One region of the Pristimantibacillus sp. Z349TD_6 genome, then DNA from elsewhere that is predicted to be linked to it. Evidence: a T-box and tRNA genes for the amino acid it is inferred to sense, from the RefSeq annotation. Region 1 holds a T-box; the other holds one or more tRNA genes.
The links. The T-box of region 1 lies ahead of AC0VYE_RS16790 (alanine--tRNA ligase). A T-box ahead of a tRNA ligase gene usually reads a tRNA of that ligase, here a tRNA-Ala.
Positions count from the first base shown of each region.

Region 2: it encodes a tRNA-Ala, which carries the amino acid that the T-box ahead of AC0VYE_RS16790 (alanine--tRNA ligase) is inferred to sense. The anticodon was not compared.

Region 1 is NZ_CM149662.1:3,869,521-3,881,148, reverse strand. It holds gene AC0VYE_RS16815 (discoidin domain-containing protein) at 1-1,785, opposite strand, end outside; gene AC0VYE_RS16810 (hypothetical protein) at 2,773-2,937, opposite strand; gene AC0VYE_RS16805 (alpha/beta hydrolase) at 2,953-4,284, opposite strand; gene AC0VYE_RS16800 (alpha/beta hydrolase) at 4,285-5,634, opposite strand; gene AC0VYE_RS16795 (LacI family DNA-binding transcriptional regulator) at 5,802-6,731, shown strand; gene AC0VYE_RS16790 (alanine--tRNA ligase) at 7,681-9,561, opposite strand; T-box leader at 9,671-9,914, opposite strand; gene AC0VYE_RS16785 (hypothetical protein) at 10,493-10,690, opposite strand; gene AC0VYE_RS16780 (hypothetical protein) at 10,989-11,120, opposite strand; gene AC0VYE_RS16775 (MFS transporter) at 11,187-11,628, opposite strand, start outside.
Region 2 is NZ_CM149662.1:96,153-107,780, forward strand. It holds gene AC0VYE_RS00470 (transglutaminase-like domain-containing protein) at 1-232, shown strand, start outside; rRNA gene AC0VYE_RS00475 (16S ribosomal RNA) at 550-2,105, shown strand; tRNA gene AC0VYE_RS00480 (tRNA-Ile) at 2,222-2,298, shown strand; tRNA gene AC0VYE_RS00485 (tRNA-Ala) at 2,336-2,411, shown strand; rRNA gene AC0VYE_RS00490 (23S ribosomal RNA) at 2,571-5,502, shown strand; rRNA gene rrf (5S ribosomal RNA) at 5,603-5,719, shown strand; gene AC0VYE_RS00500 (GNAT family N-acetyltransferase) at 5,808-7,001, shown strand; gene guaB (IMP dehydrogenase) at 7,147-8,604, shown strand; gene AC0VYE_RS00510 (D-alanyl-D-alanine carboxypeptidase family protein) at 8,793-10,082, shown strand; gene pdxS (pyridoxal 5'-phosphate synthase lyase subunit PdxS) at 10,210-11,091, shown strand; gene pdxT (pyridoxal 5'-phosphate synthase glutaminase subunit PdxT) at 11,169-11,628, shown strand, end outside.

The DNA.
Region 1 (11,628 bases):
GCCATAGGCAAGCTCCCAATTCAATATAACTCGATTTATGTTATAAGCCTGCCCAAGGTCGATTGTAATCCATTGCGGGTCTGCAAACTGACTGGCCCATCTTGTCGCCACATTACCGTCAACCGCATTATTCGGAGAAAGAGCTGCCTCTTGATTGGAAGATGACGTAGCTGTATTATTTAACGCCAAATTTGTTGTAGTAGCGGATCCGACGCTGTCTCCATATACTTGAAACTCATAAATAGAGTAACCATAGCTCGTGCCCCTCTCTGTTGCGTGCATTCTCACGTATCTTGCCGTTGTAGGCACAAAGCCTATATCGTCTACACCTCCGTTGCCTGTCGTTGTCGAGTACACATCGGTCCAATTGACCGCATCATTCGATACTTGAATTTTGTAGCTCTTGCCGTAAGCATACTCCCAGTTAAGTTTGACGCGTTTGATGTTGTAGGCTTGCCCGAGATCGACGTAAATCCACTCTGTACTTGAATACTGTTGGCTTGACCACCGTGTACCCGGCAAATTGTCAACAGCTTTAGCAGCGGATAGAGAAGAGCTTTGGTTGGAAGAGGCTACTGCCGATTTACCGCTTGCAAGATTAGCTGGAATGGTATACGTTCCTTTAACAAATTTGTAGATATCTTCATACATCTGTCTCCCGTCATAAATTCCGTTTTCACCGTTGTTATTCTTGTTTTTATACAAGTTATATATCCCAAAAATATCTTGATACCAACCCTTGACCGCTCCTGTCATGTATCCGTATTCTACGCCGGCCTTTAAGTAATTATCGAATCGGTTTTTAAAATCGGGGTCGAACATCGCTCTTTCGTCAAACTCCATTTCGATGCCCTTATTATATGTTTGAGCTTGGGTCGATACATTCGTCATTCTCGAATAATCAGTCTCCGGAACGAAATAGTGATTGGGCTGCTGGATGCTAAAATCGATTGCATAATTATTCCAGTTATTGCTTTGTCCGGCACCAAAGTATGGAATCCAGGCAAGTTTCAGACCCAGCGTATGAAGATAGTTACCAGAGTTATTAATTGCATTTACTTCACCCGGATTGCCGTGATCAATATCTTCATGGAACCAGTAGAAGCCTTTTAATTCAAGGTTGCTGTATTGGGCTTGATTCCATCTGCTTAATACGGTGTCGATATACCATTTGGTTACCTTCGTCATATTGCTAGGCGTCGAATTCAGATTTTCGCTGATTCCGTCGTTATCGACATCTCCGAAATTGGTGATTTCACTATTAGGATAAGGCATCATAATATATACTTTGGATTTGTAATTTGTTAGGTTTAGTGTGGTTGCAACTTGCTGGGTTGCTTGGTTGAGGGCATCGAGCTGTTGATTAGCGGTGAAAATGCGGTTTATATACCATTCCCAATCCGCCTTATAGGTCCACTTGGCAGGGTCCGCTGTATCACCAAAATCTCTATAGTCAGATGTGTTGATTCCTAGAAATAGAAATGAATCGAAAAAGGTGTCATCCATCACATTATTACTGTTGTAGTGCGCAACATAGGGCAAAAGCGTATTCTTGTCATACGTGCCGATTTCTCTTCCCTCGTATGTCGTTCGTCCACCGTAATATCCAGTATAAAGCAAGGCCATGTTCTTCACATTCCCAGATGCCGCGGTATTTGGTGGGAAATATCCTGTTGCAGCAGCAGCGGCAAGCGGCTGTTCTAAGTTAGACTGGGGTTGTTGCTCGAGATCAGGATCGGACTTTTCTTGTTGTCCCTGCTGATTAGGAACTTGAAGTAAAGGCATTTGATCCTCCTGCCCCTGCGAAATCTTCGGCGACCTATCCCCTTCTCCCTTCACTACTGATGGTTGAACAGAAAAAACAATCGATAAGATTAACAAAAATGATAACAACAAGGAACTTCGTCTTGGATACCTCTGACTTCGCTTCATCTTTCATCCCCATTTCTTAGGTTTAAATGATTTTAACAAGTCTGGTACATGGTCTTGATCCGAGTGTCCATTTTATCCAAGCTCCAAACGGCCTCTTTACGACTAATTCTATGAGGCAATTTTATGCTTGGAAATAGATTTTTGTTTACTTTCATATACACCTTTTTACAAATCAAAAAAATCAACCGATGCACCTTTCTCTCGTTTCTTCGCATGTGACCTAAGCACATATATTCAAACCCATACGCCGCAAGGAATTCACCAAAAAAAACTTGCCCTTATTTGTGGTACGGTTCACCGCGTTTGATCTTAAACTATCCTGCCCGTAAGCTAAATGGCCTGCAGAACATAGTTACAAAATTCAATTAATGCTAATTGAAGGTATTATCAACGAATTCCAAAAAGCACTATATAAATGAAAAGTCCCTTTTTACCATTTTCTCTTTGTAGACGATTTTGGTTTGATTGTGAAATATGCAGAACACTTGATAAAATAGCTCATCGGCAATCGCTATACATTCTTGGCCTTTTTCGGCATTCGGTACATATTCTTGACATTGCACATTGCCAAGAATATGTACCGATAAAATAAAAAAACCGCGATTTACGCGGTAATTAATCGGCTCATATTCTTGTCATCCGACATTAGCTTGTGTCACAATCTATCTTGTATTCTCAGCATTGTTATTTTGTCACTTCCTCTTAAGTTAGTGATTTTGGCATTTGATTAAACCTCTTCTAATAAAAAAGCTGAATCCATACCCTACCTGGACTCAGCATTTTAATACTAATTATATTTATTGGAATCAGTTATTGATTTGTACTTCAATGGATGTTTTGTTATTGGAAGTTTGAAACCAATTGTTTCAGTTGTAGGATCGCTGGAACGATTCGAATTGAAAAAAATATTGTGCCGTTGGAGTAAGCGGCTGCGGCGAGCTGCGATAGCGTTAAGAAAGACAATGGTAGTTTTTTCGCGCCGCGAGTCAGTGTTTTCGTCTTCATGGAGATTCCCCGTATTCATATCGTTTGACTTAGCATCCAATTTTGGACTTCATAATGCAACGTCTTATTGCAGTCGGCGACGAACCGCCGCTTCGGGACGTCCGCCCCCTCCGGGCCTGCTTCCCTTAGACCAGAATGCTCTGAGATGTGAAAAGAAAATCCCGTATTTCTCGGCAGAAAAAGCCGCCTTCGGTAGGAGCGTGGTCCGGACTTCTCCAGTTCCGCCCCCGCGTATACTCTCGCCGTTGCCGAGGTATCGTCTGGTACGACAACTACCAGCTCCACTTCGATCTCCTCGGACAATTCCGGCACGATCCTGATTGTTGTCGATGCGGTCAGCGCATGTCCGCTGTACACGATCTCACATTCCCCCGTCTTGACTGCCCGGATCAAGCCTGTCGTATCGACCACCGCTGCGCCTTCGGGCGTAACGCGGAAGCTTGCGTCCAGGTCGACCGACACTAAACCGCTTTCATATGTGACAAGCGGGTACACCCATGCCTCGGCTCCCTCGATCCCGGCGACAGAATCACCGATCAACTCGGCTGAGACTGGCGATCCATTGTCTCCGAAGAAGAAGACAAGCGGCGCGTACACCCTCTGTTCCCAAGCCCCCTCGTTATGCTCTGCCATCGGTTCGTAGCAGAACACGAGGTCATCTCCAGACCGGTAGCCTAGCTTCACGAAATGCTCCGCCATGTGCCTGACGTGATCGACACGCACAGTCATGCCTTCCATGCCGCCCGCATCTATCCATAATTGAAACGGTCCTTTCCCATCGAAAGTCTGAACGATGGGCAGATGCGTCATCGTCACCTCATTGTATTGGGCGAAATAAGGAGAAAGCATGGCCAGCTTGCCAAAAACGTCGAAACGGCGGAAACCGATATGGTAAGTAGCGAGCCCGCCTCTGGACGAACCCATCAGTGCGGTATGGCGGCTCTCATGCTTCGTCCGGTAAGTACGGTCGATGTAGGGTTTCACCTCCTCCACCAGAAAACGCTCATAGAACTCTCCCCGGCAAGGGTAGTCGAGCTCCTCTGCGAACGGGCCTTGATGCGCGAACTCGCTGTCTCGCTCCATCCCCTTATTCGAGACAGCCACGACGATCAATTTTTCAATGCGTCCTTCCGCAATCAGACGGTCGCATACGCGGTGCAGGTTCCATGACTGCCCATTAAATGCTTCATGGAATACGTTCTGCCCGTCATGGATATAAAGTACCGGATACGTCCGGTCCGCTTCCACCCCGTAGCCGGGCGGCAAATAAACGAAAATGTCCCTTTCGTTGCGCATAATTTCCGATCGGAAATTCGCGATGGTTTCCACTCGCGAAGGCTGCGTCATTCAAATCTCCTCCTCTCTTCCCGTATCTGGCCTTAAGTCTATCCAATTATGAACCGTGTAAACGACTCTCTTGTCCTCGTCCGTGACAATCCTTCTGTAAGGCATCCGCCCGAAATCCCGATCGACCTCTTCCTTATCGTAGCCCCGGGTGATGAGAAAATCGAACGTTAATCCTCTAGACAAACTGACCGTTCCGCCATACAATCCTTTGCCGAGCTTCGGAACGCCGAACGTCGCATAAATCTCGGCATCTTCCGGCGTTGTATCCGGCACGCGAATTTCAATCTCGACGTCGACGGTCTCAGATAGCCGTTCCACGACAGTATACATTCTGGCCGCTTCTTGGCCACCATAGCGGCAGACGATCGTCGCAGTGCCGGGTTTCCGTGGAAGCAGCCTTCCGTCTGACGTAATCCCGAGGACATCCGGATTATCCGTCTGGTAATCGGCTTTGAGCAAACTGAAGCGTATGCCGTTGTGAAGAGTGGCAACCGCATTAACGACCACTACAGGCCCGTCGACACCGACGATACCGTCCCCTTCAAGCGCGAGTACCGACACATCGGCGGCTTCGCCAAAGAAGTGCAGCAGCGGCATGTGCGCCCGGCGGCTCCAGTCCCATTCGGAATGCGCGGCTTCCATGTCCAGATAATAATAAAGCTCCTCACCTTGCTTCCAGCCAGCTTGCTGCATATTCTCAGCGACGCTCCGCACGTGGGATGGCATGAAGAACCCCTCCGACCCACCAATGTCCATCCATATTTTTTGCCCATCGTTATAAGGATACAGACGATACTGCGGCGTTTCTTCAAGAGTGCCGGGATCTACCTGGACGAAAAAAGGCGACAGGATGCCCAGCATGCCGAATACATCCGGACGGCGGAGCCCAATGTTGTACGTTGCGATGCCGGCTGCCGAGGAGCCCATTAACGCCGTATGCTCCGCATCCGGCAGTGTCCTGAATCCGCGATCTACAATTGGCTTCAGCTCTTCGATCAGAAAATGTTCGTAGAGCTCACCGACGCAGCGGATAGGATACGCGTACAGGTCGTGGAAATATTCACTGGTTCCGTCCTCGTACTTATGTTCGACCGCCACGATAATAATTGGCCGAACCAGCCCTTCCGCCACTAGTCGGTCGGCTACGCGATGCATGCCCCAGGACTCTCCGGATGGCTTGCTCGGCTCGAATACGTGCTGGCCTACGTGCATGTACAGCACGGGATACCTTACGGACGGATCATCGTCATAGCCCGCAGGCAAATAAATGTAGATGTCTCTTTCGTTCCCCAGCCGGGATGCGTGCACCCCGGGTAATACGATCAGCTTCGATTGAGCCGAATTTTCCATATTGCATAGCCCCTTCTGAGAACTTCATTCTTCAAGCTTTAACTTAACCGGTTAAGTGGCTTCAGTATAGGGCGTTTCCTGAGGCTTGTCAACGGCAAGTTTGACATCCTTCCAAGTTCGGACTTATGATTATCTAAACTTTTGATCCTAACGAGGCGGTTACTGATATGATGAAAAAAACGACACTCCGCGACGTAGCCAAAGAAGCCGGCGTCTCCGTCGCTACGGTAAGCTATGTTCTTAATAACGTGAGCACCCAGACGATTCCGGAAGAGACGCGGCAGCGGGTCTTTACAGCAGCGAGCAAGCTCCATTACGTTCAGAATTTGACGGCCAAGTCACTCTCACTCGGCAAAACCAATGTCCTTGGCGTGCTATTCGTCAGCACCGGCGACGCCCGCATTCCAAAGCCGGTCAGCTACGGAGTTTTCCTTGACGGATTGGAGCGCCGATGCCGGGAGAAGGGTTATCATCTCCTTGTATCCCAAATCGATCCGGCCAAACCCAATTTCGAGATCATCGCCGAGCGTAAGCTGGACGGCTTCTTTCTGATCGATGCTATGGTCCAATCCTTCCATGCGATATCGAGGAATCTGCAATATGGATCGCCGCTGGTTATCGTGGACAGCTTGATCGACGATTCCTTGTTCCGGCAAGTCAATCCTGATTTCCAACAATTGTTCAGCGATCTGAACGCGTCATTGCCGACCGGACAGCCTTATGCGCTCATTCACGAACACATGTCGAACGAGCGGTATCATGAGATCGTTCGATCCGCTTCGGGTTTGGATGAATCTCTCGTATTCGCAGCCACCAGCGACGAAGAGTCGCTCAAGCAATTTATCCAGCAGCACGAGAACAAGCCCCTCGTCGTCTTCAACGAATTTTTGGCCTTGCAGGTAATGAAGTACCTGAGCCCGGAGAACCTTGTCGTCGTCTGCACCTCGGAATGCCCGGAACTCCTTCCCGAGCAAGTCACAAAGTTCGTTTTCACTCGTTCCAAGTCCGAGGTCGCTTTCGGCTTGATGAGCGCGCTACTGCACACTCCTTTCGGCACTTCCGAGGATCAGTACATCTCTCTGGGCAAGAAGGACTAAACGGCTGGGGCTCGTCATGAACCTATGAGACATGGAGGGTGAGCAGATCCATAGAACGAGTAGCTCGCTCGCTGTATCTTTAAGTCGGATTTCGCTAATCATGCGCATTTCCTCGCGGAAGAACAGTTTGACATCGAACCCCATGATTACTATTAAATGACATGGTTATCTTTAATACGTTTGCAGATGATGAATTCTAATATGTTGTGACATGAAGTTAATCCACCAGTTGAACATATAAATTTTCACTTAGTCTTATAATTGAAAAATAGAGTTGCACCTAATCAATTTACAGGAATTCTAAAGGTACCTTAATTAAATAATCTAAAAGAAATGCTCGCCTATGAATTAGGCGAGCATTTCTTTCTTTAAAAAAAGCTTAGGTGTTGTTGTCATTATCGGGGCGCACACAAGTCATTTTCATAAAATGGGGAACCTACGTGGATCAAATTTTGACAATGATAAGTCATTATGGCTACATCGTACTATTCTTAGCCTTCTGTTTGGGACCTTTTGGGATTCCAGTACCAAATGAGGTGACAATTATTACCGCTAGGATTATGACATGTCATGAATTGTTCCACCCCTTTTACACCTTTGCTTCTATTCTATTTGGAATGACATCCGCCGTGACGTTAGGGTATTGAATAGGCAATCGGTACATATTCTTGTCATCCGACAATTTACATGGCTTGGCTTGGCTTGGCTTGTCTAGTGTCATACACCATATAGCTCGATTTTCGTTATGTTTTATATAAGTTCCCCTTTCTTGCAGTAAAAAAGCAATTCGGATTTAATCCGAATTGCTTTTTCTTTGAATACTGTGCTCCGGTACCGCCAACGGAAAGGCCAAGCGATGTCAAACCCTCTTCGATTGCGGGATTTATCATTTATCCTGGATTCCCGGCAACTCATAGCGTTGTTACAAATGGCAATCCTAAAACATCAGCTATTGTTCCGCGTTTTTGAAATATTTATCAATTACTCCTTTAATCCTTCTAACTCCAGCAGCAGAAGATTGTTCTTTTTTAATACTAAACTTTCCTAAGTTTGTTGTATCTTCTACATGAGGTCCTCCACATACTTCTCGACTCCAAACTTTCCCTTCGTTATCTTTGATTGTATACACCTTAACGATATCCGGATATTTATCCCAAAAATTCCCTTCAACATTACTTTCTTTCGCTTCAATTTTAGGCAGCTCTGAAATAATGGTGACTGCTTTTGATGAAATCGCATCATTCACATACTTTTCCACCTCAGCTATTTGCTCTGGCGTAAGTTTTTCATCATGGTTGAAGTCAAACCGTAATCGTTCTGAAGTAATATTACTTCCTTGTTGATGAACATGATCGCCTAAAACTTCCCTTAAACCAGCAAGTAATAAATGAGATACCGTGTGCAGGGCTGTAGTTTCTGTTGAATGTTCAGCTAATCCACCTTTAAATTTACCCGCAGAAGCAGTTCTGCTCTTTTCAGCATGTTTCTTTGCCGCCTCTATATAAGACTCCTTGTCCTCCATACTATATCCACTTTCAGTTAGAAACTCTTCCGTCAACTCCAAGGGAAACCCATATGTTTCGTAAAAATAAAAGGCATCTGCACCTGTAACTTTACCCTTATTCTTAAGATGTTTTTGTATTTCAAATTCTCCTTGCTGTAAAGTTCTATAGAAAAGATTTTCTTCCTTATTTACTATTTCGATAACTTTCTCTTTTTTACCGATCAAATCTTCATAAACTGTTGCTTCATCTATATAAACTTCAGACAACTCACCCACAAAACTTCCTTGTATACCTATTTTTTTACCTGCACGAATCGCCCTTCTTAATAACCTTCTTGTTATATACCCTGCATCACTATTCGCTGGCTCAGCACCATCATTAATTAGAAAAGTAGCCGCTCTCACATGATCAAGTATGATTCTAAATGACTTTAAATCGTCAGTATATTGTTTACCACTTAACTCCATCAATTTTTTCTTGGGATTAAGGAAAAAATCCGTATTATAAATATCCTTGTCACCATTAAGGGCTGTTGCAACCCTTTCTAATCCGCCTCCATAATCGATATTGGGATTTTGCATTTTTACAAATCCTGTGTCTTCTTTTTTGTAACACATAAATACGTTGTTCCCAATTTCTAAAAACCTCTCGCTTACAGAAGCAGGATGATCCAGTGAATTACCGCCCGGTTCAAGATCATAGAACATTTCACTATCAGGCCCTCCCGGTTCGCCAACAGGCATATCCAATGGACTTCCAGCTCGACTCCACCAATTTTCTTTTTCATCGTATAAGAATATTTTCCCACCTCTAGATGCCCCATATTGATAGGGATCATCTTCAATGATAGGTTCTATACCAACTGATTTAAATTTTTCTGACCAGATTTGAATGGCTTCCGTATCTTTCTGTATATTCAAATCATCACTTCCTATAAAAGCACTGATATACAGCCTGCCAGGATCAATTCCTAATTCGATTATATGCCAATTCCAAATGGCATCGATTTGCTTTTTCTTATAGTTATTTTCATTTGCTTTAAACTCCCATCGACCTATCATTTCAAAAAATGTCAGATGCGACGTATCTCCTACTTCATCAATATCCACTGTCCTTAAACACTTCTGAATATTAGCAATATCATTACCTATCGGATGCTTTTCCCCTAATAAATATGGAACCATAGGTTGCATTCCACTTCCTGTAAACAACGTTGAGGGATCATTTTCTGGTAACAAGCTAGAAGAAGGCACTTGGCTAGCCCCTATTCCTTTCATAAAATCAATATATGATTTTCTTAACTCATCTGGTGTCATTTTCATCATGCTCAATACCTCCATTTCAATTGTTAGTTATTCCCATAAATTATTATGCAAATATTCAAACGAGAAGAAATAAAACAAAAAAAGCCCTAAGCTGACATATTTCTTGTCAACTTAGGGCGAACTATTATGTCCGTGTTACCACCTAATTTCAGATTTCTCTGCACTCTATCAATACGGGATATCTCCGATATTGTTTCCTGAATAACGGTGGAACTCCGTTGAAGCCTACTAAGATTCCTCTGTTCGGTTCACAGCTCCGAGACTGCTTCACTATTAGATCAATGAAGATTCGCACCAACCATCTTCTCTCTGTGAGATCCCTAATAGCTACTATTTCTCATCATAGCCTTTTCGTTTTAAATTAAAACAATGCTATCACACTCAACTTGCTCTGTCAATTAATTCCACTATTTTGTATAAGGTATAAGTCTGTCGATTCTACCATCAGCTTTGGCAATTCGGTTGCTTCGCAACAAAGGCTCTTGAGATGCCATTTATTTTTGCGCTTTAGTTACATGATTGCGTTCGTGGTTGAATTCGTTTGATTCACTGTATTTACAGGAAATTCTTTGGTCTGATCTGCTTTTCCTGGCTGTGGAATTTCACGAATATCATCCATTTTCTTATTCCTCCATATTTACATCTTTTCTGTAACGCTTGGCCTATTTATTGTTTGTTAATTTTTCCAATAATATACGTACGATCGTACTACGCAAGTGTGCTGTGGCTGTTGGCCAAAAAAATCGGCTATGATTAAATGTTCTTGTCCTAATACGGCTGCGGATATATGTTCTTGTCTTTCGCTTTGGACAAGAACATATATCCGCAAAATAAGAAAAACGCCTTATGGCGTCCTTGACGGCTAGTTCCAAAAAAACGGCCCCGCCGAAAATCCGGGGGGATCGTCTTTGGGTCCGTTTATTGTATGGCATCAGTCCTTGAAGCGATAACTTACAAAAGCCAGCTGGCTGCTGTCCGGCGACCATGAATTTACAATCAGCGTTCCTTGACCGCCGAATAACCGGACAAGCGTTTTTGTTTCACCGCCGCTTGGCATCAACCTGATTTCCACGTCTTTATTTGCCGGATGGTCGTCCGGCACGACATCTACTTTGCGCATACTGTCCATAGCGTTCGGCGCAGTAGGAAAGGGTTATTCCGTCCGGGGACCAGCCGTGCAAATAACTGGGGCAAGGCTGTTAGAAGAATAGGATCTCCCCCTTACAGAGGAAATACATAGATACGGGACTTGCCGTCCTCCTGTGTATGCTAACTCACTGCAAGATGGGAATTATCAGGTGAAAGAACATGATCGTTGTTTCACTGTGTGGCATACCCGACTCGATGACAGTTCTTGTACGAGAAGCGATATCAAGAGCAAATATTCTTCCCAAACTGTAATAAATGATCGTCTTGCCGTCGCGGGTTCAGTTGGGCGCTTCAATCAGATCGTCGAATAGGAATAATACCATGCGCTCCCTAGTCTGAACATTCACGGTCTCCAGCATGTTGATGACATGGCGTCTGATTATTTTCTGCGGCTGCTCTAGCGTATTCATGAACAGTCCACTTTTCTTTCCCTGGTAAATCATCTATTATATGCGATTTACCGTCCCTGCAGGAAGTTATGTTGTTTGCCCGGCGCTTTGTTTGAATTTGTATCTGACCGCTGATAACAACCGAACAACTATATAAAGTATCAGAAACAGGACCATGAATCCGGCCGAGATCCGGTACATGAAAGCATAATCGGACATGGATGAAACGGCACCCAAAATCAAGGCTCCGACCGCTATACCCAGATCAGTCGTATTATAGAACATGCTGTTGGCCATGCCGTACTGCTGCGGCGTGCCGGAACGAAGCATCCATGCCTGCAGCGTGGGCTGAATGGACCCAAAGCCGAGTCCATATAACAGGGCGGACAAAATCAGCATCGGCATCGTTGTTGTGTAGGATAGAACCATTAACGCAGACACAACGCTGATCGCGGCAGGGATGAGAACAGCAGCATGTCCGAAACGATCGAATAATTTGCCTGAAACGGGCCGGATAATGATCACTGCA
Region 2 (11,628 bases), 3.8 Mb from region 1:
CTACGGATACGCTTCATTATTTGCGGCAATGCTGCGGAGCGTGGATATTCCTACGAAGCTCTTGATGGGACAATCTACTTATGTGGATGTTTATCATGCTTGGAATGAAGTGTACTTGGATGGGAAATGGGTTACGATTGATACGACAGTTGATGCAGGTCTAAAGAAGGGCAAGAAAAAGTATGAGCTTATCAAGGATGCAGCTCAATATACTGTTACAAAAACATATTAGAAGTCATACGAGCTTGCGAAAATCGCACAGCTCGTTTTTTTATGTCTTTCTTCAATATAGGTGAGGAGGAAGCGAAGCAACGATTACGTAATTAGAAGGCAAATAGGAGTATTGAAAACTTTTTCGTAAATAATGAAAAAAACACTTGCAATGCTATATACGCCTATGATATATTATCTAGGTCGCCAACGAGATACACGGACGACAAGAGAGAAAAGATTGCTCTTTGAAAACTGAACAACGAGTAATAACTGCCTCGCAAATCCTTCGGGATAAGCGAAAAAAGCGATAAAAAAGTAATGAGCAAGTCAAACACCAATTTGGAGAGTTTGATCCTGGCTCAGGACGAACGCTGGCGGCGTGCCTAATACATGCAAGTCGAGCGGAGTTGATGAGGTGCTTGCACCTCTGATACTTAGCGGCGGACGGGTGAGTAACACGTGGGTAACCTGCCTATAAGACTGGGATAACATTCGGAAACGAATGCTAATACCGGATACGCGATATGGTCGCATGACTGAATCGGGAAAGATGGAGCAATCTATCACTTATAGATGGACCCGCGGCGCATTAGCTAGTTGGTGAGGTAACGGCTCACCAAGGCGACGATGCGTAGCCGACCTGAGAGGGTGATCGGCCACACTGGGACTGAGACACGGCCCAGACTCCTACGGGAGGCAGCAGTAGGGAATCTTCCGCAATGGACGAAAGTCTGACGGAGCAACGCCGCGTGAGTGATGAAGGTTTTCGGATCGTAAAGCTCTGTTGCCAGGGAAGAATGCTTGGGAGAGTAACTGCTCCCAAGGTGACGGTACCTGAGAAGAAAGCCCCGGCTAACTACGTGCCAGCAGCCGCGGTAATACGTAGGGGGCAAGCGTTGTCCGGAATTATTGGGCGTAAAGCGCGCGCAGGCGGCCTTGTAAGTCTGTTGTTTAAACTTGGGGCTCAACCCCAAGTCGCAAGGGAAACTGCAAAGCTTGAGTACAGAAGAGGAAAGTGGAATTCCACGTGTAGCGGTGAAATGCGTAGAGATGTGGAGGAACACCAGTGGCGAAGGCGACTTTCTGGGCTGTAACTGACGCTGAGGCGCGAAAGCGTGGGGAGCAAACAGGATTAGATACCCTGGTAGTCCACGCCGTAAACGATGAATGCTAGGTGTTAGGGGTTTCAATACCCTTGGTGCCGAAGTTAACACATTAAGCATTCCGCCTGGGGAGTACGGTCGCAAGACTGAAACTCAAAGGAATTGACGGGGACCCGCACAAGCAGTGGAGTATGTGGTTTAATTCGAAGCAACGCGAAGAACCTTACCAGGTCTTGACATCCCAATGAAAGCATTAGAGATAGTGCCCCTCTTCGGAGCATTGGAGACAGGTGGTGCATGGTTGTCGTCAGCTCGTGTCGTGAGATGTTGGGTTAAGTCCCGCAACGAGCGCAACCCTTGATCTTAGTTGCCAGCACATTATGGTGGGCACTCTAGGATGACTGCCGGTGACAAACCGGAGGAAGGTGGGGATGACGTCAAATCATCATGCCCCTTATGACCTGGGCTACACACGTACTACAATGGCCGATACAACGGGAAGCGAAACCGCGAGGTGGAGCCAATCCTATCAAAGTCGGTCTCAGTTCGGATTGCAGGCTGCAACTCGCCTGCATGAAGTCGGAATTGCTAGTAATCGCGGATCAGCATGCCGCGGTGAATACGTTCCCGGGTCTTGTACACACCGCCCGTCACACCACGAGAGTTTACAACACCCGAAGCCGGTGGGGTAACCCGCAAGGGAGCTAGCCGTCGAAGGTGGGGTAGATGATTGGGGTGAAGTCGTAACAAGGTAGCCGTATCGGAAGGTGCGGCTGGATCACCTCCTTTCTAAGGAAATACCCGGACCCGATGAGGTTCGGATAAACTTGGCAGTTTATCGCTTACTCGTTGTCAGTTTTGAAAGATTAATCATCTTTCAAAGGAAGTCCAAAGGGAATACCTATGGGCCTTTAGCTCAGCTGGTTAGAGCGCACCCCTGATAAGGGTGAGGTCGGTGGTTCGAGTCCACTAAGGCCCACCATTATCGACTCTGAGAAGTCGGTACCCATATTAAATTTGGGGCCATAGCTCAGCTGGGAGAGCGCCTGCCTTGCAAGCAGGAGGTCAGCGGTTCGATCCCGCTTGGCTCCACCAAAAAGAATAATGTACTGTCTTTGCTGAAGATTAACTCTGAAGCAAACTCAGCGCAAAACATTTGCACTTTGAAAACTGGATAACGAAAGAAAAAGAATTGCTGAAACATCCTTTAGTTGTTTTTACGTAAGCGAAGGTGAGCGATCACCTGAGCAAAATGGTTAAGCTAGTAAGAGCGCACGGAGGATGCCTAGGCACCAGGAGCCGAAGAAGGACGTGGCGAACAACGATACCGCCCCGGGGAGCCGTAAGCAGGCATTGATCCGAGGATTTCCGAATGGGGAAACCCAGCTATCGTAATGGATAGTTACTCTCAACTGAATACATAGGTTGGGTAGAGGCATACCAGGGGAACTGAAACATCTAAGTACCCTGAGGAAGAGAAAACAATAGTGATTCCGTCAGTAGCGGCGAGCGAACGCGGATTAGCCCAAACCAAGGAGCTTGCTTCTTGGGGTTGTAGGACGTCTCACATGGAGTTACAAAAGTGTTTGGTAGGCGAAGAGGTCTGGAAAGGCCCGCCAGAGCAGGTAAAAGCCCTGTAACCGAAAGCAAGCACTCTCCGAGACGGATCCTGAGTACGGCGGGACACGAGAAACCCCGTCGGAATCCGGCAGGACCATCTGCCAAGGCTAAATACTCCCTGGTGACCGATAGTGAAGCAGTACCGTGAGGGAAAGGTGAAAAGCACCGCGGAAGCGGAGTGAAAAAGAACCTGAAACCGTGCGCTTACAAAAAGTCAGAGCCCGTTAAATGGGTGATGGCGTGCCTTTTGTAGAATGAACCGGCGAGTTACGATCACGTGCAAGGTTAAGTCGGGAAGACGGAGCCGTAGCGAAAGCGAGTCTGAATAGGGCGAATAAGTACGTGGTCGTAGACCCGAAACCGTGTGATCTACCCCTGTCCAGGGTGAAGGTGCGGTAACACGCACTGGAGGCCCGAACCCACGCATGTTGAAAAATGCGGGGATGAGGTGGGGGTAGCGGAGAAATTCCAATCGAACTCGGAGATAGCTGGTTCTCCCCGAAATAGCTTTAGGGCTAGCCTCGAGGAATGAGCGTCGTGGAGGTAGAGCACTGATTGGGTGCGGGGCCCGCCAAGGGTTACCAAGTCCAGTCAAACTCCGAATGCCATAGACGTGCTACTCGGGAGTCAGACAGTGAGTGCTAAGATCCATTGTCAAGAGGGAAACAGCCCAGATCATCAGCTAAGGTCCCCAAGTGTGTGTTAAGTGGGAAAGGATGTGGAGTTGCAAAGACAACCAGGATGTTGGCTTAGAAGCAGCCATCATTTAAAGAGTGCGTAATAGCTCACTGGTCGAGTGACTCTGCGCCGAAAATGTAACGGGGCTAAACACACCACCGAAGCTATGACATGTACCATTAGGTACTTGGGTAGGGGAGCGTTGAATACGGATTGAAGTTGGACCGTGAGGACTGGTGGACTGTATTCAAGTGAGAATGCCGGTATGAGTAACGAAAAGACAAGTGAGAATCTTGTCCGCCGAAAGCCTAAGGGTTCCTGAGGAAGGCTCGTCCTCTCAGGGTAAGTCGGGACCTAACGCGAGGCCGAAAGGCGTAGTGGATGGACAACAGGTTGAAATTCCTGTACCACCGAAGATCGTTTGAGCAATGGGGTGACACAGAAGGGCAGTGACGCGGACTGATGGAATAGTCCGTCCAAGCAGTGAGGCTGATCGATAGGCAAATCCGTCGATCATAAGGCTGGGCTGTGATGGGGAGCGAAAATTGCAGTAGCGAAGGTCATGTACTCCGGCTGTCAAGAAAAGCCTCTAGTGAGATCTAGGTGCCCGTACCGCAAACCGACACAGGTAGGCGAGCAGAGCATGCTAAGGCGCGCGGAAGAACTCTCGTTAAGGAACTCGGCAAAATGACCCCGTAACTTCGGGAGAAGGGGTGCCTCGGTAGGGTGAATAGCCCGAGGGGGCCGCAGTGAAAAGGCCCAAGCGACTGTTTAGCAAAAACACAGGTCTGTGCGAAGCCGTAAGGCGAAGTATACGGGCTGACGCCTGCCCGGTGCTGGAAGGTTAAGGGGAGCGGTTAGGGGTAACCCGAAGCTGTGAACCGAAGCCCCAGTAAACGGCGGCCGTAACTATAACGGTCCTAAGGTAGCGAAATTCCTTGTCAGGTAAATTCTGACCCGCACGAATGGCGTAACGACTTGGGCGCTGTCTCAACGAGAGATCCGGTGAAATTTTAATACCTGTGAAGATGCAGGTTACCCGCGACAAGACGGAAAGACCCCATGGAGCTTTACTGTAACTTGATATTGAACTTTGGTACGATCTGTACAGGATAGGTGGGAGCCTAAGAAGCATGAGCGCCAGCTTGTGTGGAGGCAACGTTGGGATACCACCCTGATCGTATCGGAGTTCTAACCTAGAACCGTGAAACCGGTTCGGGGACCGTGTCAGGTGGACAGTTTGACTGGGGCGGTCGCCTCCTAAAATGTAACGGAGGCGCCCAAAGGTTCCCTCAGAATGGTTGGAAATCATTCGAAGAGTGCAAAGGCATAAGGGAGCTTGACTGCGAGACCTACAAGTCGAGCAGGTACGAAAGTAGGGCTTAGTGATCCGGTGGTACCGAATGGAAGGGCCATCGCTCAACGGATAAAAGCTACCCTGGGGATAACAGGCTTATCTCCCCCAAGAGTCCACATCGACGGGGAGGTTTGGCACCTCGATGTCGGCTCATCGCATCCTGGGGCTGAAGTAGGTCCCAAGGGTTGGGCTGTTCGCCCATTAAAGCGGTACGCGAGCTGGGTTCAGAACGTCGTGAGACAGTTCGGTCCCTATCTGTCGCGGGCGCAGGAAATTTGAGAGGAGCTGTCCTTAGTACGAGAGGACCGGGATGGACGTACCGCTGGTGTACCAGTTGTTCCGCCAGGAGCACCGCTGGGTAGCCAAGTACGGACGGGATAAGCGCTGAAAGCATCTAAGCGTGAAGCCCCCCTCAAGATGAGATTTCCCAGTATGTAAGACCCCTTGAAGACGACGAGGTTGATAGGTTCGGGGTGGAAGCACAGCAATGTGTGTAGCTGACGAATACTAATCGGTCGAGGGCTTATCCTAAACACGTTTACTGTGACCCATACATCCAGTAGACAGCAGCTAAAAAGGCTTCAGCAAGCCTAATCTTTCGTATCCAGTTTTCAGCGTGCAACACGCTACGTTTGGTGGCGATGGCGGAGGTGAACCACGCGTTCCCATACCGAACACGACCGTTAAGCCCTTCAGCGCCGATGGTACTTAGACCGCAGGGTCTTGGGAGAGTAGGACGTCGCCAAGCACGAGAGACCTATCGCATGTGATGCGGTAGGTTTTTTTGTCGTTTATGCGGTATGATAGGATTATATCAAATTTGGAGGTGCTTCGAATTGGAAACGCGTATCGTTATTAAGCATATCGGTGTAGAACAATTTGACGAGACTATGGCTTTATCTCAATTTGCATTTCAATATGAACGTTCTGCTGCAGAACTAGAACAAACGAAAGAGCAGTATGAGAGTGAGCCTACTGTAAGGTACGGAGCGTATGTCGATAATCAATTGGCTGCGCAAGCTGCAGTGCTAAAGCTGCAAACCTATATCGGAGGCAAGGTTTTTGATATGGGAGGTGTTGCAGGTGTTGCGACATGGCCAGAGTTCAGGAGGCAGGGGCTAGTTGCTCAAATACTCATTCAATCGCTAATAGAGATGAAGGAGAACGGTCAAACGGTTTCTTTTCTTCATCCTTTTTCATTCAGCTTTTATCGTAAATTTGGATGGGAAACCTACACTGAACATAAAACATATACGATTAAGACGGACATGCTTCCAGCTAGAATAGCATACGAGGGTAGATTTGAGCGCATTACAGGAAACTATGGTTTGCTGAACGATGTCTATCAAGCCTATGCATCTCAATTTAATGGCTCATTGGTGCGTGACGAATTCTGGTGGAAGTATCGGATTAACAGAAGAAAACTAGGACAGACTGCACTTTATTACGATAAGAGCGGAGCAGCACAAGGCTACGTCATTTATGAAGTTAAAAATAGCCGGTTAACGGTTCATGAGTTTGTTCATTTAAATGAGCCCGCAAGAGCTGCGATATGGTCATTTCTAGCACAGCATGATTCAATGATCGAAGAGCTGACGATTAAAATGCCATCTAACGATCGCCTTCCCTACTTGCTGAGCAATCCGAGAATAAAACAGGAAATCACACCTTATTTTATGGCTCGAATTGTGGATGCGGAAGCTTTTGTTAGCCAATATGATTTTAAGGCAGCAGATCATGCCGATGACATTCATATTCAACTAATCGACGCTCAAGCTCCATGGAATAATGGTCATTTTTTACTTCATATCGATGCATCTGGGAAAGCATCACTTCGTCGTAAGGACGATAGTGAAAAAATAGATGAGGCAATTAAACTGGATATTGGTTCCTTTACGAGTGTACTATTTGGGTATATTCAGTTAGAGCAATTAGCCCAATTCGCACGCATAGAAGGAGATATAGGATTGGTTAAACGCTTACAATCTCGTATTCCCGAACGAACTACGTATTTACCTGACTTTTTCTAAAGAAATAGCATGTTTTGAGACTTCCAAATCGAGTATAAAACAGGATGAACAAAGGTATTCATCAGCCTTGACAGCCTATACCCCCTCTGCTAATATTGCTAATAATATATGTGAGACGTACTTAAAATAAGGGAGGAACATACTCGTGTGGGAAACGAAATTCGCCAAAGAAGGGCTAACGTTTGACGACGTCCTGCTTATTCCGCGCAAATCAGAAGTGCTGCCTAGGGAAGTTGACATCTCGATTCGATTAAGCGAGGACATTAAGCTAAACATTCCGCTCATTAGCGCTGGTATGGACACCGTTACAGAAGCCGCATTGGCGATTGCAATTGCGCGTGAGGGTGGTATCGGCATTATCCATAAGAACATGTCGATTACACAGCAAGCGGAGGAAGTTGACCGTGTAAAACGTTCGGAGAGCGGTGTAATTACAAATCCGTTTTCGCTTACGCCTGATCACCATGTTTACGACGCAGAAGAATTGATGGGTAAATACCGCATCTCAGGCGTACCGATTGTTGATCAAGATAAGAAGCTTGTAGGTATTTTGACCAACCGTGATTTGCGTTTCGTACATGATTATTCAATTAAGATAAATGAAGTTATGACTCGTAACAACCTTGTAACGGCACCTGTTGGCACAACGCTGCAGGAAGCGGAGGGCCTTCTTCAAAAGCACAAGATTGAGAAGCTGCCGCTGATTGATGAGTCCAACACACTTAAAGGTCTTATTACGATTAAAGATATTGAGAAAGCAATCCAATTCCCTAATGCGGCGAAGGATAAGCATGGTCGTTTGCTTTGCGGAGCAGCGGTTGGTATTTCGAAGGATACAATGGATCGTGCAGAAGCATTGGTTCAATCAGGAATTGATGTTCTTGTTGTAGACTCGGCTCATGGTCACCACATTAATATTTTGGATGCAGTTCGTAAGCTTCGTGCTACTTACCCAGACCTTACTATTATTGCAGGTAACGTTGCTACTGGCGATGCTACACGTGATCTTATCGAAGCAGGCGCTTCCGTAGTTAAAGTAGGGATTGGTCCTGGATCGATCTGTACAACTCGCGTTATCGCTGGTATCGGTGTTCCACAAATTACTGCAATTTATGATTGCGCGTCAGTTGCTCGTGAATACAATATCCCGGTTATTGCAGACGGCGGTATTAAGTACTCCGGTGATATTACGAAAGCAATCGCATCTGGAGCAAGCGCGATTATGATCGGAAGCTTGTTCGCAGGTACAGCTGAAAGCCCTGGCGAAACTGAAATTTTCCAAGGACGCAGCTTTAAAGTATACCGTGGTATGGGCTCGCTTGGCGCTATGAAGGAAGGAAGCAAGGATCGTTACTTCCAAGAGAACGAGAACAAACTTGTTCCGGAAGGTATCGAAGGACGCGTTCCTTACAAAGGGCCGCTTGCTGACACTGTGCATCAATTGCTCGGCGGCTTGCGTTCAGGTATGGGCTATTGCGGTACAGCTTCTCTGGACGAGCTTAAGAACGATACACAATTCGTTCGTATTACAGGTTCTGGTCTTCGTGAAAGCCATCCGCATGATGTGCAAATTACGAAAGAAGCACCAAACTATTCACTTTAAGCTATACTTTCTAGATACGATAATAACAGACAGGGAAAGGCGACTGAGTCGCTGGCCCTTGTCTGTTTTTTTTATGAAGGATTACTCATTGTTCTGTAACCTGTTTGTGGTTTAATTGTTAGGCTTCGATATGTTACAATTAACAACGGACAAACCAAGTGGGAAAAGGGGAGACGACGTTGAAGGAAATGGTAAGGCCGGTTCGAATAAAGACGGTCATCGCTGCAAGTTTGGCGGTTTGGATGGTAATGCTGTCGCTTGGTTCTGCGGTAGCAATGGCGAATGGATATCAAGGAAGAGAAAGTACGAAAAACGACTTAGGTTTACAAGTGAAAGCTGCAATTCTAATTGATGCGGATTCAGGACAAGTTTTATATGAAGTTAATTCAGAGGAGCCGCTCCCTGCAGCAAGTATGACGAAGTTAATGACGGAATATATCGTTCTTGAGGAAATTACGAATGAACGCCTGTCCTGGGATGAGGTTATTACCACTAGTGCGGAAGCGGCCTCAACACCATCGGATGGATCATCTGTATTTTTAGCTCAAGGAGATCAACATACGGTTAGAGATTTGTACAAAGCAATGGCAGTTGGTTCTGCGAATGATGCAACGATTGCATTAGCATCGCAAATAGCTGGAAGTGAGCAAGGGTTTGTTAAGAAGATGAATGAGGTAGCTGCGGAGTTGGGTCTTAAAACAGCTTTTTTTACAAGTGCGACTGGTCTATCGGAGACAACTATTATTTCTGCGACGGACATGGCGAAGCTAGCACAAATTATTTTGATCAAGCACCCTGAATTTTTGGATTATTCTAAGCTGCAGGAATATAAATTCCGTGAACGCGACAAGGATCCAATCATCAACATTAACTGGATGCTCGGCACAAACGTTAATCAAAAGGGCCTTAAGCACTTAGCTTATGAAGGCGTTGACGGCATGAAAACAGGCTTCATTAATGCTGCTGGCTACAACTTCACGGGTACTGTAAAAAGAGGCGAGCAGCGTTTTATTAGCGTCGTTATGGATACTGCTACAAAGTCTGCTCGTTTCAATGAAACGGCTAAGATGTACAACTACGGTTTTAGCACTTTTGAGAAAAAGACGGTGCTTGCGCCAAAATCTGTGGTAGAAACAGCGAAAACGGTTAAGATTAAAAAGGGTAAAAAGAAAACCTTGCCGATCGTAACGGAAAAAGATATTACGTTTATGGTTAAGAAGGGCGTAGAGCCTAAAATCGAGGTTGTATCCAGCGATGTGAAGTCAGAAGCTGAGCTGGTAGCTCCGATTCCAGCAGGTACGGTTGTAGGTACAGTAACTTACAAGTACACGGATGCCGAAACGAAACAAGAGCTCAAAAAAACGGTTAACCTCGTTACAACGGAGGATGGAACGAAAGCAGGCTGGTTCCGCTTGATGTTCCGTGGAATTGGAGATTTTTTCTCAGGTTTATTTAATGGAATCGTCAATTTGTTCTAATCCGAGTAGAAAACAGGGGAATAAAGCAAATCAAGGCTTGTCGATTATTCTTGCATCCTGTAAAATCAATGGTTAGAACAACTGCGGTAATATACAAATTAATGGATGAAAATAGGAGGATTTTAGCATGGAAACAGGTACATCGCGCGTAAAACGCGGCATGGCAGAAATGCAAAAAGGCGGCGTCATTATGGACGTTATGAGCGCCGAGCAAGCGAAAGTAGCAGAAGCAGCAGGAGCAACAGCGGTAATGGCGCTTGAGCGCGTCCCTTCCGAAATTCGTGCAGCAGGCGGAGTAGCTCGTATGGCTGATCCGACAATTGTAGAAGAAGTAATGAAAGTAGTATCGATTCCAGTTATGGCAAAGGCTCGTATCGGGCATTATGTAGAAGCAAAAGTGCTCGAATCCATGGGCGTTGACTATATCGATGAGAGTGAAGTACTTACTCCAGCAGATGAAGTATTCCACATCAGCAAGCATGAGTTTACAATTCCATTCGTATGCGGAGCAAAAGATCTTGGAGAAGCTTTGCGCCGTATTCAAGAGGGAGCAGCAATGCTTCGTACGAAGGGTGAGCCGGGAACAGGCAATATCGTAGAGGCTGTTCGTCACCTTCGCTTGATCAATGGACAAATTCGTAAAATTCAAGGTTTGTCGAAGGACGAGCTTTATCATGAAGCTAAGGTTCTTGGCGTAGCTTACGACTTGCTTCTTAACGTACATGAAACGGGTAAGCTTCCAGTCGTTAACTTCGCAGCAGGCGGAGTAGCTACACCATCCGATGCAGCATTGATGATGCATCTTGGAGCAGACGGCGTATTCGTAGGTTCTGGTATTTTCACATCAGAAAACCCAGAGAAATTCGCTCGTGCAATCGTTGAAGCAACGACACATTACCAAGATTACAAGCTAATTGCTGAAGTGTCGAAAAACTTGGGAGCAGCTATGAAGGGAATCGAAATTTCCAAGCTTAACTCCTCCGAGCGTATGCAAGACCGCGGTATCTAATAGTTGTAATATGCAGGTGCCGGCTTAGCGCGAATAGTGCTGCCGGCTCTTGCCCGTAAAGGAAGGCGAGTAGAGCGATGAAGATAGGCGTACTAGCGCTTCAGGGCGCAGTGGCAGAGCATATACGAAGCTTAGAAGCGGCGGGCGCAGAGGCGGTCGCCGTTAAGCGAGTTGAGCAGCTTGAAGAGCTGCAAGGGCTTGTTATTCCAGGCGGCGAAAGCACGACGATCGGCAAGCTGATGCGCAATTATGGTTTTATGGAAGCTATTAAGGATTTCTCTGCACAAGGCAAGCCATTGTTCGGTACTTGCGCAGGTCTTATTGTTTTGGCTGATGAAATAGAAGGCCAAGAGGATGCGCATTTGCGTCTTATGGATATGACCGTTGCAAGAAATGCATTCGGGCGTCAACAAGAAAGCTTTGAGACGGATTTGGATGTCAAAGGCATTGACGAACCGGTTCGCGCTGTATTTATCCGAGCTCCATTGATCAAAAAAGTTGGAGCAGGCGTAGACGTATTGTCTACATACCGAGATG